2 regions of the Pontibacillus yanchengensis genome follow, and region 1 is predicted to be linked to the other one. Evidence: a T-box and tRNA genes for the amino acid it is inferred to sense, from the RefSeq annotation. Region 1 holds a T-box; the other holds one or more tRNA genes.
The links. The T-box of region 1 lies ahead of GLW08_RS08250 (valine--tRNA ligase). A T-box ahead of a tRNA ligase gene usually reads a tRNA of that ligase, here a tRNA-Val.

Region 1 (9,713 bases):
TGAAAAAACAGAGAAGGTTTTACATGATTTTGGCTATAAAGCTCATTTTATTCCTGATACATACACAGGTGAACATCTTGGAAAAGAGTTTAATGAGTACACAAGCGAATCGTGTTCTATTTTAGTCGTGCAAGGTAACTTAGCAAAACAATCTGTGGTTCAAGAACTATCAAACAGGAACCACACAATCAGTACTGCTGAAATGTATGAAACAAACGTAAATGTTAGAATGAAAGAAGCGTTAAAAAAGTCTCTTCATGAGACCAGCTTAGATATTATTACATTCACTAGCCCTTCTACTGTTGATGCATTTGTGGAATTAGCAGAGGAAGAATGGACAGAGGAATTAACGTCCATTCCTTGCATGTGTATTGGACCATCAACACAAGCTGAAGCGAGAAAAAAAGGTTTTACGTACACTATAATTCCGGAATATTACACAGTAGAAGGTATGATTGAGGCTACTTCTGCTTACTTTAACAAGAAAGGATAAGAAGACTATGGATAACATTCAATTTAGTCGTCACCGACGCTTACGTACAACTGAATCAATGCGTTCTCTTGTACGAGAAACACATCTGCAAAAAACAGATCTCATTTATCCTATATTCGTTGTAGAGGGTGACCAAATTAAAAAGGAAGTACCTTCTATGCCAGGTGTGTACCATGTTTCCCTTGATTACTTAACAGAAGAGATGAATGAGTTGGTAACCTTGGGTGTTCGTTCTGTTATTGTCTTTGGTGTGCCTGCACATAAAGATGAAAAAGGAACACAAGCCTACTGTGAAACAGGTATTGTACAGAAGGCGATTCGTCAAATAAAAGAAGATGTTCCAGCGTTAACGGTAATTGCGGATACTTGCTTATGCCAATACACAGATCATGGGCATTGTGGCATTGTACAAGACGGAGAAATCCTCAATGATGAATCACTAGAACTACTTACTGAAACCGCCGTAAGTCAGGCGAAAGCTGGAGCAGATATTATTGCACCTTCAAACATGATGGACGGTTTTGTTGCGGCTATTCGTAAAGGTCTAGATGATGCAGGATTTAAGAATACCCCCATTATGTCTTATGCTGTAAAATATGCATCCTCTTTCTATGGACCCTTCCGAGACGCAGCTCATAGTTCACCTCAATTTGGAGATCGTCGTGCGTACCAAATGGATCCAGCCAATCGTTTAGAAGCGATTCGCGAAGCACAGTCTGATGTAGAAGAGGGAGCAGATTTTCTTATCGTAAAGCCTGGCCTATCCTATTTGGACATCATGCGAGAAGTGAAGGATCGTTTTAATTCGCCAGTAGTGGCTTATAATGTAAGTGGTGAATATTCTATGATAAAAGCGGCTGCTCAAAATGGTTGGGTCAATGAACAAGAAATTGTCTTAGAAAAATTAACATCTATGAAACGAGCAGGAGCAGACTTAATTATTACCTATTTTGCAAAAGATGTAGCACAATGGCTAAGTGAATAATGGTAAGGAGTGAGGAACAGAATGCGTGATTTTAATCGTTCTCAAGAAGCATTTAAAGAAGCGGTAGAGTATATGCCAGGTGGAGTGAACTCTCCAGTTCGAGCATCTAAATCTGTGGGAATGGATCCGATTTTTATGGAAAGAGGTCAAGGATCCAAGATATACGATATAGATGGCAATGAATACATTGATTATGTATTAAGTTATGGGCCTTTGATTTTAGGTCATGCTGATGAGAAGGTTGTCAGCCACGTAAATGAAGTAGCCATGAAAGGGACGAGCTTTGGCACACCAACGATTCTTGAAAATGAACTAGCCAAGGTTGTCATTGATCGTGTACCTTCTATCGAGATGGTTCGCATGGTGAATTCAGGTACAGAGGCCACAATGAGTGCATTACGACTAGCTCGTGGGTACACCGGTAAAAATAAAATCCTTAAATTCGAGGGGAACTATCATGGTCATGGTGATTCCTTGTTAATTAAAGCTGGTTCAGGTGTTGCTACACTAGGATTGCCTGATTCTCCAGGTGTCCCAGAAGGAATCGCAATGAATACCATTACTGTGCCTTACAATGATTTAGAGAGCCTTCGTTATGCGTTTAATGAGTATGGTGATGATATTGCAGGGGTCATCGTAGAACCTGTTTCTGGAAATATGGGGGTTGTTCCTCCATCAGACGATTTCCTACCTGAACTTCGTAAGATTACAGAAAATCATGGTTCTTTACTCATTTTTGATGAAGTAATGACTGGATTTCGTGTTGGATACAATTGCGCACAAGGGTATTATGGTGTAACACCTGATTTAACTTGCCTTGGAAAAGTAATCGGTGGCGGACTTCCAGTAGGAGCGTATGGTGGTAAGCGCGAGATTATGGAAATGATTGCTCCAACAGGTCCCATTTATCAAGCAGGTACACTATCAGGTAACCCTCTAGCAATGGCAGCAGGATTAGAAACATTACAAGCGTTAACACCACAATCCTATGATGCCATTAATCAAAAAGTCGATCGCCTTGTGGAAGGCTTTACGCAAGCAGCGGAAACTTATAATATTCCTCTTACAGTTAATCGAGCGGGATCTATGGTTGCTTTCTTCTTTACAAATGAAGAAGTATATAACTATGAAACCGCGAAAAAAGCAGATACAGACCTATTTGCTAAATTTTATCGCGTTATGATTGAAGAAGGTATTTACATTGCCCCTTCTCAATATGAAGGATTGTTCTTATCTACGAAGCATACGGACCAAGATATTGAAAAGACAATCGAAGCCGCCCAGCGCGCTTTTGCTTCTATTCAATCATAATTTTTTAAAGCCCTTATCATCCATGGTAAGGGCTTTATTACTATTCTATAGTAGCCACATTATCTTGAAGATTTGAATTCGAGATATATTCAAAAGGTGATGGTCCGATACTTGAAATGTGGAAGGGGGCTACGGTGAAACAACTTGCTTCCTGCGGGCGAGCTGGTGAGCCGGCAGGACGCGAGTTGTTCCACGGCCACCTTTATTCTAACTAAATCTATGGAAACATCCCGCTCCCCCTAACTATCTCGAATCCAAGTCTTCAGGATTATGCCTCGATTATTGAATAACTTTTCTTATCCATTCTTTACAAATTGACCTTTGTCTTCTAATACGATCAACATATGTGTGGTTCTTATGTCTAGCTTTAGTGCTGAGCATTAACCTGTTATTAGTTACTAACGCTTTTTTTATCTTCCCGTTCTAAATCACTAAACAGTCATAAATCGTCCTACAAGGACATATACCTGTAATGACATAAGAGATCGAGAGGTCATGTGTGTATTTGAAGGGAGGAGAAAGGTTTGTCATACGATGAACAAAATGTTTTTTCTTTTCATTTAAATGAGTCACTTTGGTTTCAAAGAGGACAGGAAGTAGATGAATTCATGGGGATATCACTAGAACCAGACATCTCCATTCAAGAATTTGATGATACGGTTTCCATTAGAGGTGTAATTGAATTAACGGGGGAGTATTACCAGACAAAAGAACAGGTAGACGAAGAACCACAAGTATTATCGCTACGTGATCACGCTGCTAAAAGATTAATAGAGGAAGTGGAAACACACGAAGATGGGGTAAGCGAATGCTATCATCGTTTTCCAGTAGAAATCTCTATTCCGAAAAGTAGAATTGAAAACTTACATGATGTCACAGTAAGTATTGATTCCTTTGATTATGAGCTACCTGAAAGAGGTCAATTAAAGTTAAACGCTACAGTGGCGATTCATGGTGTCAATCATGAAGAAATTTCTTATGTGCAAGAAGAACAAAGAAATGATTTTCAAGATCAAGAAGAGTTTGAGGGAGTTCATTATGATGAATTAGAAAGTCGGTTTAGTTTTGATGTGAAGTATGAAGAAGATGAGGACCAAGAAGAGCCAGTCGTAGCCGATTCCGTTGATCATCAAACCCTAGAACAAGATGATGATTCATCGTTAACAGAGGATGAAGGAGGGCGCTGGAAGTATAAACAAGTTCAATCTTTTTCTGAGTTCTTTGGAAATGAAGCGGAAGCCCCTCCATCGGAAGAGGATGTAGAAGAAACAGAAGAACATGAATATAGCATGGATTACGAAGATAGTTATGAAGACGATCGCGAGGAGGAAGAAGAACATTATCCTCAAGATGCACGTTATTTAACCTCGATGTTCCAGCGCGAGGAAGAACCATATGCAAAAATGAGAATGTGTATTGTTCAAGAAAGTGATACACTGGGGTCTATTGCCCAGAAGTATAAGGTTCCACCTACTCATTTAAGTCGTATTAACGATTTAGGGGACGAAGATGTATCAGCCGGCCAAATTTTATATATTCCTTCAAAATAATAAAACGGAGGCTGACTCTAGACGATGGAGTCAGCCTAATTTCTTGTATTAACCTTATTTAAAAAAGGAGGTATGGGCATGAGTGAGTTTTTATCCGAAGTGCTTGCTCACTATGGCTTGTATCCTTTAGAGGTGAACCAACAGACTGACAATGTATATAAGGTCTATACGAATCATGGTGCTGTAGCTGTAAAACGAACAGATATGGATGATCAACAAATAAAACAATGGATTGCAACCTATCAACAAGCAAATGAGTCTCAACTTTCCTCTCTAATGCCTTTATATATGACGTCAAATCAAGAGCTATATGTTCAGCAGCGAAACCATACATGGTATATCATGCCGTGGGTTGAGACGCCTCATCGGGATACACCACCTTATCCATTTGATCTTTTTTACTCATCTCTTGCTGATATCCATCGACGTACTTCTAAAACACAGGTGGTCAAACGAGAGGATTTTGAAGACAGGATGGAGAGCAAGAAAAACCAAATAAGAGCTGATAAGGATAAGTTAGAAGGGTACGTAGAAGCATTTGAAAAACATCATTATATGGCACCGTTCGAGTTGCAAGTGTGCACACATTTTCGTGACCTGTTATATGTGTTTGAAATATCAGAAGAATGGTGTGATCGTTTTTTAGAGGATATAGAAGAAGACAAGAAAATTCGACTTACCTTGTGTCATGGAGACTTAAAACCTAGTCATTTCATTTATGATGAAAATAAACCTTACTTTTTGAATTGGGAACGTGCTTCTTGGAATTATCCCGTTTTTGATTTAACTTCTTATTATTGGAATATTATTAAGTATCATGATGCTCCTGTTGAACAATTGGTTACCACATTTTCTTCTTATGAGGAAAGATTCAACTTAATGAATAGTGAACGATGTTTGTTTGCGCTCTATTTACTCAGCCCTGATCATTATCTTGATCAAGTTGATGCATATGTAAGCGGTGCCCGGAATAGTGGGCAACCTTTTTTAGTACAAAAGCTTGAACACTCTTATTATGTTTTACAGCATTCTTTGCAAATCCAATCTCAGATTGAGAAAGCTCGAGAATATATACAGCAGCAGGAAGAAGAGAAGGAACAAGAAGAAGGATAAACTACTTAAAATCTACCCACGTTTGAACAACTAATTTCTTAATTTCAAGAAGAAAGCAACCTTTTGTCTTTGTAAGGATTACTGGGGAGAGTTCTTACCTGACGAATGGCATTAGGGTTCTTTACGGCTTGGATAGTTTACGTATGGTAGGATTTGCTTCGTTCTACTGACTTAACCGAAAGCCAATTTCTCCCCCTTTCCTTTACATGCTTGAAGAGGGAGGGTTCTTGGCCCCAATCGTTAAATCCATTTCAAGTAAAAAGCAAAATACAGTCCAATTAATAATCCTAACAAGAACACGTCAAAAGTGGTTGGAAACAACAGGGTACGAATTAATTGGAAAACTGCGATAGGCAATGTACATTTTTCAATAATAAATATCCATTGGCGACACCATGGAGGGAGTTTATACCGATAAAATTGCCCCATTCAGCTAAACCTCCTTTTAAGCTTTTGCTTTATCTTATGTAAGGATTAACCTAATTGGTGAATAGAAAAGTTTTTAGGTAAGGATTGACTTAACATAGGATAAATGGATAAAATAACAATACAATCAATTTATCGAAATGCCGTGAAGGGGAAGAGTATGTGTTTCAAACTTTTCAGAGAGAGAATCATTTGCTGAGAGATTCTTAAGCTCTTGAACGCAGAAGTCACCCCAGATGCAGCTTCTTTGAAACGTAGAGTAGGAGAAGCCGGAATCCATCCGTTACATGATGAAGTGTACAGTGCAGGTAGGTGAAGTCTATCTGTCCGCTGTAAAATAAGGTGGTACCGCGAATCCTTTTCGTCCTTTTTATAGGATGAAAAGGATTTTTTTATTGCATCATATTCGTAATCACGGTGGATAGAAGGAGGAAGTTTTATGGAGAATGAGAACAAAGAAATATCTTTACCGACAAAATACGATCCGAATGCAATTGAAAAGGGGCGTTATGATTTTTGGGTGAATGGGAAGTTTTTTGAAGCTAAAGATGACGAGAATAAAGATCCGTTTACTGTGGTTATTCCACCACCAAACGTAACAGGTCGCCTTCATCTAGGTCACGCATGGGATACCACACTACAAGATATCATCACCCGTGTAAAGCGTATGCAAGGATACGATGTACTGTGGCTACCTGGAATGGACCATGCCGGTATTGCTACACAAGCTAAAGTGGAAGCAAAGTTAAAAGAACAAGGTACATCTCGATATGACCTAGGTCGTGAAGGATTCCTTCAACAAGCATGGGATTGGAAAGAAGAATATGCTGATTTCATTCGTCAACAATGGGAAAAGCTTGGATTAGGATTAGACTATTCACGTGAACGTTTTACTCTAGATAACGGATTATCTAATGCCGTACGCGAAGTGTTTGTAACATTGTATGAAAAAGGGCTAATCTATCGCGGTGAATACATTATCAACTGGGATCCTGCTACCCAAACAGCTCTTTCTGATATTGAAGTAATCTATGATGATGTTCAAGGTCATTTCTATCACATGAAGTATCCGTTAGTGGATGGATCGGATGAGATTGAGATTGCTACTACTCGTCCAGAGACGATGCTTGGTGATACAGCTGTAGCTGTCCATCCAGAAGATGATCGTTACAAGCACCTTATTGGCAAGAAGGTTAAACTTCCTATCGTTGGACGTGAAATCGAAATTGTAGCCGATGATTATGTTGATATGGAATTTGGAAGTGGTGCAGTTAAGATTACCCCAGCCCATGACCCTAATGACTTTGAAATCGGAAATCGTCATAATTTAGAGCGCGTACTTGTTATGAATGAAGATGGTTCAATGAATGAGAACGCTGGTAAATATCAAGGCATGGATCGATTCGCTTGTCGTAAGCAACTAGTTAAAGATCTTCAGGAAGATGGTGTTCTATTTAACATTGAAGAACATATGCACTCTGTTGGTCATTCCGAGAGAAGTGGAGCGGTTGTCGAACCTTATCTTTCCACACAATGGTTTGTGAATATGCAACCATTAGCCGACGCTTCTATTGAGTTACAAAAAGGAGACGATAAAGTCAACTTTGTTCCAGACCGTTTTGAGAAAACCTATTTAAACTGGATGGAGAATATTCGCGACTGGTGTATTTCTAGACAGCTTTGGTGGGGCCATCGTATTCCAGCTTGGTACCATAAAGAAACAGGTGAATTATATGTAGGTCGTGATGAACCAGCTGATCCTGAAAACTGGGTACAGGATGAGGATGTTTTAGATACTTGGTTCTCCTCTGCATTATGGCCTTTCTCTACAATGGGCTGGCCAGATGAAAACAATAAGGATTACAACCGTTATTTCCCTACGGATGTATTGGTAACAGGCTATGATATCATCTTCTTCTGGGTATCGCGTATGATTTTCCAATCGATTGAATTTACTGACCGTCGTCCATTTGAAGATGTGCTCATTCACGGGCTTGTAAGAGATGCTGATGGACGTAAGATGAGTAAATCTCTTGGTAACGGCGTAGATCCAATGGACGTAATTGATAAGTATGGTGCAGACTCCTTACGTTACTTCCTTGCTACAGGCTCTACTCCTGGTCAGGATTTGAGATTCCAATGGGAGAAAGTTGAGGCAACATGGAATTTTGCTAATAAAATTTGGAATGCTTCGCGCTTTGCGCTAATGAATATGGATGGTATTAAATATGAGGAAATAGATTTATCCGGTAAGAAATCACTTGCTGATCAGTGGATTTTGACTCGTTTAAATGAAACCATTGAGCATGTAACGCGTAACGTTGATAAATACGAATTCGGAGAAGCTGGACGTCATTTATACAACTTCATTTGGGATGAATTCTGTGATTGGTATATTGAAATGGCGAAGTTACCGTTATATGGAGAAGATGAGGCAGAGAAGAAGACAACGCGTTCTATCTTGGCTTATGTATTGGATCAGACGATGCGAATGCTTCATCCTTTCATGCCATTTATTACAGAAGAGATTTGGCAAGCTCTACCTACTAAAGGTGAATCCATTACAGTTGCAAAATGGCCGGAAGTGCGTAATGGTCTTCATAATGAACAGGCATCAGAAGAAATGAAGCGACTTGTTGATATTATTCGATCTGTACGCAACATTCGTGCTGAAGTGGATACACCAATGTCTAAACAAATCCAACTGATGATTAAAGCAAAAGATGAAGAAGTGGCTAAGCAGTTAAATAACAATCGTCATTATTTAGAGCGCTTCTGTAATCCAAGCGAGCTTATCATTAATCCAAATCTTCAGGCACCAGAAAAGGCTATGTCGTCTGTCATAACAGGCGCTGAACTTTACCTTCCACTTGAAGGATTGATTGATATTCAAGAAGAAGTAGCTCGCCTTGAAAAAGAATGGAAAAAATGGGACGACGAAGTGAAACTTGTTCAAAAGAAGCTTTCCAATGATAAATTTGTTAATAAAGCTCCAGAGCACATTGTGCAAGCTGAGCGAGATAAAGAACAAGATTATTTAGATAAGCGTGACAAAGTAGAAACGCGTATCAACGAATTAAAATCTTAAATAGGTAAAGGGACAAAGACGGACCTGAAATCGGGTTCGTCTTTGTTCCAATTATAAAAATATAGGTAGAACTAAAGAACAAGAGCATTTCAGCGTAAAATGTCTTGGATTAACAATGTACGTTTAAGAAAGAAGAAACGAGGAAAACGAAATGGATTATCAAGAGGCAATTGAATGGATTCATAATCGACATAAATTTGGGATAAAGCCGGGTTTGCAACGAATGGAATGGTTGATGGATCATCTCGGGAACCCCGAACAGCGTCTTCATGCTATTCATGTAGCAGGAACGAATGGAAAAGGGTCAACTATTTCATTTATCCGAAATATTTTGCAGGCACATGGCTATCAGGTTGGAACGTTTACTTCTCCCTATGTTGTCACCTTTAATGAGCGAATCAGCATAAATGGTGAACCACTAGCTGATGAGGAATGGTCAAAGCTTGTGGAAAAAATTAAACCACTTGCTGAAGAGTTAGAGAATTCGCCATTAGGCGGGCCTACAGAGTTTGAGATAATTACTGCCTTGGCTATTTTGTACTTTGCCGAACATCCTATGGATTTTGTCCTTATGGAAACAGGCTTAGGAGGCCGATTGGATTCAACTAATGTTATCTCACCAATTCTTTCTATAATAACAAGTATCGGAAAAGATCATACCGCTCTTCTAGGGGACACTTTTGAAGAAATTGCTTCAGAAAAAGCAGGGATAATCAAACCTAGTGTTCCCGCTATAACAGGGGTTGA
Region 2 (9,713 bases), on a different contig from region 1:
TGGAGTCCGTCCTTCCAAACAATATAAATTACTCGTGATTCTTTCTCCTGTAGGATCTTATTATGGGGATCAACTTAGCCCTGTGCCAATCTACGTTGAGGAAAAATATATCCGAGCTTCCGTTGGAGGAGTTGGCGAAGTGAAAACAGCAGGAAATTATGCTGCTAGTATGAAAGCACAGAAAGAAGCTGAAGCAAAAGGCTACTCCCAAATCCTCTGGCTTGATTCCAAAGAAAATAAATATGTAGAAGAAGTCGGTAGTATGAACATCTTCTTTAAAATCAACGGAGAAGTCGTAACCCCTGCATTAAGTGGAAGTATCTTAAATGGAGTGACACGTAATTCCGTAATCGAACTACTCAACCATTGGGGTATCCCGGTTCGAGAAGAGAAGATTTCCATCCAAGAAATTTTTGATGCTCATGAACGTGGTGAATTAGAGGAAGTATTCGGTGCTGGTACAGCCGTTGTTATTTCTCCAGTTGGAGAATTAACATGGAATGACCAAACTATTCAGGTAAACGATAAAAACATCGGCTCATTATCCCAACGTCTTTATGACACCATTACAGGAATTCAATTTGGCAAGATAGAAGATGAATTCAACTGGACTGTTCAAGTGGATGAAGTAAAGGTATAATCTTAAAACAAGAGCTCCCTACCAATTGGTGAGGGAGCTCTTGTTTTATAACTCTTATTAAGTTCCACAAAACGTTTGGTAAGGACCTCTTGATGGGTCAGGCCATGTAGCATATTCTTCTTGTTCCTCTGAGTACTCATAAGGATTAGAAAGAACGTTCATTAACCGCTCCATCACACCATAGTCATCTTTGTTGACTGCAGCTTGAAGCGCTTCTTCTACGCGGTGGTTCCTTGGGATAACTGCAGGGTTAGCGTTTTTCATCACTTCATAAATAGACGCATTCGTTTCTTCCTGTCTAGCCACTCTCTCTTGCCATTGTTTATACCAGTTCGTAAACTCTTCTGTACCATACATAGGCGTATCCTCTACTTTCTTGAGTGTTAAAGCGCGAAATGTATTGGTGAAATCAGCACGATTCGTTTTCATAATGTCGAGAAGGTTATCAATTAACTCTCTGTCTTGCTTTTCTTCATTTAAGAGGCCTAGTTTCTTTCTCATTCCTATAAGCCAATGACTATAATAGATTTTCTCAAAATGAGCTAGAGCTTCTTTGGCTAGTTCGACACCTTCCTCTTGATCTGCATGGAATAATGGCAATAACGCCTCAGCAAAGCGTGCGAGGTTCCATTGACCAATGGCTGGTTGGTTTTGATAAGCATAGCGACCTTGCGTATCAATAGAACTGAAGACGGTTTTCGGGTCAAATTCATCCATAAAGGCACACGGACCATAATCAATTGTTTCCCCACTGATTGTCATGTTATCCGTATTCATAACCCCATGGATAAAGCCAACCAGTTGCCATTTAGCGATGAGTGCAGCCTGTTGTTCGATGACTTTTTTATAAAGTGAAAGGTATGGATTCTCATCCTCTTTCACCTCTGGGTAATGACGATGGATGGCGTAATCAGCGAGTGTCTTGAGATCTTCTTTACTGCCCCATTCTGACACGTATTCAAACGTCCCGACACGCAGATGACTTGCTGCAACGCGGGTAAGTACAGCACCAGGTAGCTCTCTTTCACGCCTCACAGATTCCCCTGTTTTCACTACAGAAAGACTACGATTAGTTGGAATGCCGAGACCATGCATAGCTTCACTGATGATGTATTCTCGTAACATCGGTCCAAGTGTCGCACGGCCATCGCCTGCACGAGAATATGGTGTCGTTCCTGATCCTTTCAGCTGAATATCGAGCGTTTCCTCTGAAGAGGTCATATGCTCCCCAAGTAACACAGCTCTACCGTCCCCTAACATCGTAAAGCCTCCGAACTGATGCCCGGCATAAGCCATTGCAATCGGCAACGCACCTTCAGGGAGTTGGTTCCCACTCAATATATCAATACCTTCTTGGCTTTGTAGCCTCTTACCATCTAGACCTAAAGATTGTGCCAACTCTTCATTAAACACAACCATCTCCGGAGAACGTACAGGAGTAGGGTCCACCCTTTCAAAAAACATGTCCGGCAGACGAGTATAACTATGATCGAAGTTCCATCCCATTTCATTATTCGTTGTCATACAATCACCTTTATTTCATTAATATTTTTTTATCATTTAGTCTTCTACAAAAAACAAAACTCACACAAGCTTCTATGGAAAAATTGTGTTCACTTGTACTTTCTTTCTTCTATGATTACATGTGAAAGCGGAGTTTTAAAAGATTTCGCTTATTTTATTAAGGAATTTCACCTATTATTAGCTGCTATGTACCCTCATTATAATCGTTTCATAGAGTTTTTTACTTTTTAGAATTATAACGGACTAAACCAGATGATATCTATAGAGAAAGTAGAAATAAGATTACTTAACTCCATGTATCTCTTAAGAAATATAGTGGGTAAAGGGGGGGGGTGCTCCATTTTTTTACTTAATTTTGTATTATTTTTATTTTATCGGCTCCTAGACCTGGTGGATTGGTTTCTGTATGTATTTGGTTTTGGTCATATCTCACCCTAACTGATTGTCCTACTTTATATTGGTTTTGATTTTCAATGGTGAACCAAGAGCCATCATTTTCTCTAGCTATCCGTAATGACTCATCGTAATTTGCAGTTTCTAATATTTCTTTTTCGATATCAGGTATTACTAATACTCTTTGATAAACCTCTTTGGTTTCTACATATGCTACTGTACCTTTAACCTCGGCAATCTTCGTTTTTCTACTTAATTCCTCACTGTTGTCTGTGCACCCTATCAACATGGCCCCCATCATCAACACATGTAATCTTTTCATGTAATCACTCCATTTAATTGTAAACTTAAATTTTTCATGAAAGAAATGGTTGCGACGTGCCAGTTCTTAGAAGAAAGATCAAGTTAGTAACCGCAAAGTTTGACTATAAACACTTCTGAAAAAGATAACAGAAAGATTAAATTAATTGCCGTTTTAATCAATATGTGCTTCAAACATAACAAACCGCCATATCAACGATAATGGCGGTTTGTTGCTTCGTTAATGATTCCGATTGGGCTCGAACCAACGACCTCATGCCTGTCAAGCATGCGCTCTCCCAACTGAGCTACGGAATCGTGTGGGAATATGTTTTGCAGTATTCTTTTTGACATCTTTTAATATACCGCTTTCCTCCCACTATGTCAACGTTTTCTGGTGAATTTTCACGTGTGTACTGGATGAGGTTGGTTCTCTGGTACAGGAGCTGGTTTTGCTTTTGGCCTATTTATCTTCCCTACAATAAACTGACCGAATGGTAAATACGAAATCAGGTAACTTATCAAAATGGAACCTACTGTCCCTGCTAGGAATAAGATAACTACATACAAGCCCATATTAATGTATATTGGTATATCTTTTAAGTAGCGTGTCGCATTATACATGACCAATAGATGAAGCAAGTAAATACTATACGAATAGCTGCTCACAATCATAACGATTCTAGGCATTACTTTGATCCTTTTGGCCATTAGATATAGCGCAAAAAATACAAACACTGTATAAAGCAAAATATCTGGCCTTTTGGATGAGACTAACCGAATGGAATCAGTATATTCCATCGTTAGTGGCAGAGCTATTGTTACAACTACTCCTGTGTAGACCCATTTCTTATACTTCGTAATCATTTCAACGAACGTGTCGATATGTTTTCCAGCATAATATCCAACTGTGAAATAGAAAATCCAGCCTACAAATGGGAGCTTGTAGTAGCTCCAAAATGTTGCTATAGGAGGGAAGTCATTGCCACTCATGAAATTAAAAAATGATAAATAAAGTGCATTTATGATAAAGGATGCAAGGATGACCCATTTAGCTGGAAAGCGGTCAAAATACTTTTTCATTACATAGTGTAGCGCATAAAATTGAAAAATAATTAGAACAAAATAGCCATGCCATAACCCTAACACAGCTTTATCAAAGAAGGTGTTCAGTACCTTTTGAAGCTCCCATCCATATAAGTACCATGGATACAATGCATAAAGTAAAGCGATAGATAGGTAAGGAACAAAGATATAAAGTAGACGCTTCTTCCAAAATGATTTTGGTAGTCGATCTGGGTAGGAATAAGATAGCAAGAATTCTGATAGCATAACAAACAATGGTGTAGCATACATCATCGCCAGTTTGATCATATAAAAGCTATCAACAGTGAGTTTAGGAAGTTGGTAGTTTGATTGAGTTAGTGTCATAGAATGAATGAGTACAACAGATATACACGCAACAAAACGAATGAAGTAGATTTCAGTTATTGGTTTTCGGTTCAATTATTTTCCTCCTCTAACAAACATCTATTATTATACAGTAGTTTAGGAGAAAAGATATATTGGACACAAAAGTTCACATAACTTTTAGAATCACAATGATAAGGTCCTTCCATTTCGTTCTAATAAGAGTTCTACTTACCATCATAGCAGCACAGATATGCATGATAAGGGTGTTCCGGCGCCGCTCATTTTTATTTTACATGTCCATCAATTACCTTATGTATTCATGTTTCTTTAGCATTTCGGGCATAATAAATCCCAGAAACGAATAGGAGTTTTTGGTTATGGAGGCACAAACGCAGAAAGCATCATGGTTTGGTAACGTAAGAGGGGATCTATTGTCAGGCACAGTAGTAGCGTTAGCATTGGTTCCTGAAGCGATTGCTTTTTCCATTATTGCTGGGGTAGATCCGATGGTAGGCTTGTACGCCTCTTTTATTATTTCGGTCGTCATTGCATTTGTTGGCGGACGTCCGGGGATGATTTCAGGTGCCACAGGTATCTATGGCGTTATTGATGGTGGATTTGGTCGCAGGCTATGGACTTTCCTACTTACTGGCAGCAACCATCTTAACAGGGATTCTTCAGATTGCGTTTGGTTTGCAGGTGCAGGTTGGGTGATGTATGCGATGGTGATAGGAGCGTTAGCTATTATTTATCTTTTACCTTATGTAAGTAAAGTAGTCCCTTCTGCATTAGTAGCCATCGTGGTTATCACAACGATTGCCTTACTATAAGAAACGACCATAAGTACTGTCGGGGATATGGGCGAGATTACAAGAGTATTCCCCTCCTTCGTCCTGCCAATGATACCGTTGACGATTGAAACATTTCGCATCATTTTTCCCTATGCCCTTGGCTTAGCAATTGTAGGACTTGTCGAATCATTGTTAACGAGGCAAGCATTGTCGATGATGCTACCGGCACTACTAGTAACAAAAACCAGGAATCAAAAGGCCAAGGTTTGGCTAATATTGTAACAGGGTTCTTTGGCGGCATGGCAGGATGCGCTATGATAGGCCAGTCTGTCATTAATGTACAATCTGGTGGTAGAGGGCGTTTAGCATTGTTAACTGCAGGCCTTGTCCTTATCTTCCTGATTGTGTTCCTAGGGGATATAGTATCTCAAATTCCGATGGCCGCCTTGGTTGGCGTCATGATTATGGTATCGATTGGGACATTCGACTGGAACTCATTGAAAACAATCACAATTGTGCCTTTTACAGACAACATTGTCATGGTGCTTACCGTCGTTACCGTTATTTTCACTCACAATCTAGCTATAGGCGTGTTAGCTGGTATCTTGTTAAGTTCAATGTTTTTTGTAAATAAAATTTCCAAAGTACATGTGAAGCGATCCATCGAAGGTAATCGCATGATTATGTATTTTCAAGGAGAACTGTTCTTTGCTTCTGTTACTGATTTAATCGATAACTTTGACTTCTCAATCGATGAAGCGCAGGAAGTCGTTCTGAATTTCAATGAAGCGCGATTATGGGATGATTCTGCGGTCGTGGTATTAGACAAAATTGTACGTACGTTTGAGGCCAAAGGGGTTAACGCGTACGCAGTGGGATTAAGCAAGTCGAGTTCTGATTTAAATAAAAAACTAGCCAGAAAATTAAGCAGTCATTAAAGAACAAAAGCTCAGGGCGCCCGTTTAGCGACGTATATGCTGTGGCCTACACGACGTAGATTGGTTCGATTTTGCTGCACGATGCTGCGAACTTAATCAAACCTCCTTCAACCCAGAACTTCCCCTTAGTCCATAGGAGATAAAGGAAAACACGAAAACATGAGTGATTCGATGTGAACTTAATCATACGAAGGCGAGGTAAACATACTAGTCGCTGGGCGCTGAAGCTGGACATGTAAGAGCCATATTTTATAATTTCTTTGCGGGTGAGAAAGGAGGAATACCGTGTATAAAACTATTTTATTAGCTTCAGACGGATCCGATCATTCAGTACGAGCAGCTGAACATGCTATCCATATTGCTACGTGTAATGAAAATGCTTCCCTCACTATTCTATACGTTGAGAATCACCGGGATGCCAAAACGAATACACTTCATAACTGGAATAGCCCTGAAAATTTTTATGTATTGGATGATAAATTTGCTGAAATAGAAGAGAAAGCAAAAAAGGCTAATATACATTATCATGTGACTACTATTTATGGAGAAGCAGGACCAGCTATTGTAAAGTATGCTAATAACGGTGACTTTGATATGGTCATCGTTGGGAGTCGTGGTCTTAACGGATTTCAAGAAATGGTGTTAGGAAGTGTGAGCCACAAAGTTGCAAAACGGGTACATTGCCCAGTTTTGATTATTAAATGATACTAAGAGTTTTTTACATAGATATATTGCAGAAGAGTAAGTTGATAGTAAGATTAAGGCAAAAATAAAGCAAGCGGACCAAACCACATGATTTGATCCGCTTAACTATCACGATTTTAACTAATAGTGATCATGATTGAACACAATATGCGCCTTGTATCACCCGTTTTTGGAGAAGTGTAACTTGTAATCTTTGGTGGTGGTAGGGTTATATTCACTTCTACCACGCTTTTGCTCGTTTTGAATCACGTTATGCTCATTACCATACCATATTATTGAGCTGGTACGGCTCCACCTGCTGAGTCGTACCGTGCGTAGAAGTCTTGCAAGAATTGGTTAGCGATATCTGCATCGTGGATAAATAGAATGTTTTCATCATTGATTTCATTACCGTTTGTGCTCCAGTTCGTTGAGCCGACGATAGTTGTTGGGTCACTGTTTGGATTCTCGGCATCGATTAGCATCGTTTTGCTGTGTAGTTTTCGATCTTCATTGTCTTCATAAACCGGAGCTACATTGTTCCAGCGTATATTTGGATTGTTCGTTGATTCTTGAGATGCGGTTCTCCCTGTCATCTCAATAGAAGCTGACCACCACTGATTCCAAAAGCTTTCATCGTAAACGCCTTTCACATCAAAACCAGTTAATGAACCTTCTAAATCATTATAGGAGCCTTCCCATTTGTTCTTCAGTTCATTTACAAGTGCCTGGTCGGACCAAGCAAAAATGCTAAAGTACGAGCTATAATCTGCTTCATTTTTAACATAAGAAGTCATTGCACCAACAGCATCGTCACCGGCAGAGAAATACACATCTACCGTTTTTCCACCAACTGTTACGTGATGACGTGTATTGTCTATTTTACGTCCGTGGAAATTGGATGCGTCTGGGTCTGGAGACATGCCTGCTGCTCCCCACATTTCATCAAACTCTGTTTTATACACATCTGCTAGATCTGTAGAGTGCAGTTCGACTACGTTTTGCGTATTCCCACCAAGAACGTCATTCTGCATATTTTCTTCTGAGCCATATAGGCCTGTTACCGTGAAGTTCCAGCTGCCTGTGAACACCCATTTTCCATCGACAACCGCGAATTTATTATGCATTTGATTACCTGGGGAATAATAGCTTCCATCATCTTTTTGTTCAGCATCAGCTAATAGATATCCTGATTGAGTATCGTTTCCGACACCTGCTGTAACCTGATTCATTCCCGTTACCGAAGATGGTAGATTATATTGTTCTCGGAGTGCGCTGTCTTCTACGGCAAACATGATCGAGTCTGAGAATACTTCAATATCGTCTGAAGTACCGATGGTTCCATCCTGCCCTCTAACCATTTGCTCGATATAGAGGCGCATCTTTTGGTAACGTTCTGTATAATGAGGGTCACTTCCATCCTTTGCATCTGCTAGAATCCGTACATCTACTCCTTGAGCTGCCTTGGCCACTAGAGCATCAACAATGTTTGGCAAATTGATCTCATAGGTTGCGAGATCAACCGTAGATGTCGCATTGTTAATTCGGTTGATTAATCGGTCTTCCAAGTTCACATTGTAGTTGGCTTTATTGCCGGATGTCGCGGCCTGTTCGTGTACGCATTTATTAAAGTACACATTAATGGACCCTGCTGTATTAGAAACATTGTTTAGTTGTTCTTCATTTGTTGAACAACCTGTTGCAGATTCGGATGATGATTTTGGTGTACCATTCCCTTCATTATAGGAAGATGTAGAAGTAAACCAGTTGGAGGAGCTTGTCCCACTAACGGTTACGTCCTGACGAGCCATTGTAGACTTCGTATCGTTATCTCCCGCATACCAACTGTCAACTTCATCGATGACATTGCTACTTCCATCTTTCAGTTCCAGGTGTTCCCCTGAATTACTGAGAGAGCCTGTGTAGATATGATCAGCAGCTACTTCTGAAACAGTACTGTCATCTGTACGTTCAAGTAAGTAATACCCATCTGCAGGGATGCTACCGGATAGCGAGATAGAAGGAGAGCCATCTGTAGCGATTAACGTCCAACCTTCTACTGAGACGCTAGAGCTTGTTGTGTTATGTAATTCAATCCATTCGTCATTATAACTAGTCGTTGTGCCCATCCAGGCCACTTCACTAATGACCACATCTCTTACAGCCTCGGCATGAGAGGTTGATGCTTGAGGTACGTTTGTTGCGAATAAACTTACAATCATCACGGTTACAATCCACTTATGCATTTTCATTTATCTGTTTTCCACCCCTTTTGTATGTATGAAATCTAACGATTGCTACGATATCATATACAAAAGGACATTTTTCCTATTTTCCATATAATTATCAAAAGTTGAGTCTACTGACTCATCGAATGGAATTTTCGTCCAAATTTAAAGGGCCATAAGCGGACAATAGAACATTTAATTATATTTAAATAATGAATTTACAATCGTTTTACAAAAAAAGTAGATTATTCCTTCTCAAAACGGGAATGAAGAAAATATACGAAGAAGGGAGGTGCTTGTATGCCGAATACAGGTGAAAAACCAGGACAAGGAACGTACAAATGCCGCCGTTGTGGAGAAAAAGTAACCCTTGATGACACAGATGACATTCTACCTCCGTGCCCGAATTGCGAAGCTACGGACTACGATCAAGCTTAACGAGAAATTCGCTGATCGACGCTTCATCATATCCGTAAAGCTTTCCTAGAACCCAGTGGTCAAAAGAAGTTTTGGGAGCCTGTGGCAGCTGTGCTATTATATCGAGAATATGTGGATGCTTATACATCCATAATGTGTACCAATCATCAGTCAAAGGCTGGAGTGTGTAGGAAACACTTAACTGTGCTAGTAGTTCTCGTACGTCTTCTACATATCTCGATTGAATAGCCATCGATGCTGCAGGCTTTCCCCTTTTGATCATATAACTATATAACGAAAGCTTTTCACGAACATGTGCAGGAACCACTTACCTCATCGCCTCTTTCCATACTTTTTTCTGGGACATTTATAAACGCTCCTACAT

Region 2: it encodes a tRNA-Val, which carries the amino acid that the T-box ahead of GLW08_RS08250 (valine--tRNA ligase) is inferred to sense. The anticodon was not compared.

Annotation. Positions count from the first base shown of each region.
Region 1 is NZ_WMEU01000002.1:210,279-219,991, forward strand. It holds gene GLW08_RS08220 (uroporphyrinogen-III synthase) at 1-493, shown strand, start outside; gene hemB (porphobilinogen synthase) at 501-1,478, shown strand; gene hemL (glutamate-1-semialdehyde 2,1-aminomutase) at 1,500-2,789, shown strand; gene spoVID (stage VI sporulation protein D) at 3,314-4,339, shown strand; gene GLW08_RS08240 (phosphotransferase) at 4,418-5,452, shown strand; gene GLW08_RS08245 (hypothetical protein) at 5,693-5,881, opposite strand; T-box leader at 6,015-6,250, shown strand; gene GLW08_RS08250 (valine--tRNA ligase) at 6,318-8,966, shown strand; gene GLW08_RS08255 (bifunctional folylpolyglutamate synthase/dihydrofolate synthase) at 9,118-9,713, shown strand, end outside.
Region 2 is NZ_WMEU01000001.1:1,104,046-1,113,758, forward strand. It holds gene GLW08_RS05300 (branched-chain amino acid aminotransferase) at 1-640, shown strand, start outside; gene GLW08_RS05305 (protein adenylyltransferase SelO) at 698-2,164, opposite strand; gene GLW08_RS05310 (DUF3221 domain-containing protein) at 2,514-2,879, opposite strand; tRNA gene GLW08_RS05315 (tRNA-Val) at 3,103-3,175, opposite strand; gene GLW08_RS05320 (acyltransferase family protein) at 3,263-4,363, opposite strand; partial or broken gene GLW08_RS05325 (SulP family inorganic anion transporter) at 4,648-5,999, shown strand; gene GLW08_RS05330 (universal stress protein) at 6,285-6,704, shown strand; gene GLW08_RS05335 (phospholipase D-like domain-containing protein) at 6,977-8,935, opposite strand; gene GLW08_RS05340 (zinc ribbon-containing protein) at 9,212-9,349, shown strand; gene GLW08_RS05345 (hypothetical protein) at 9,327-9,656, opposite strand.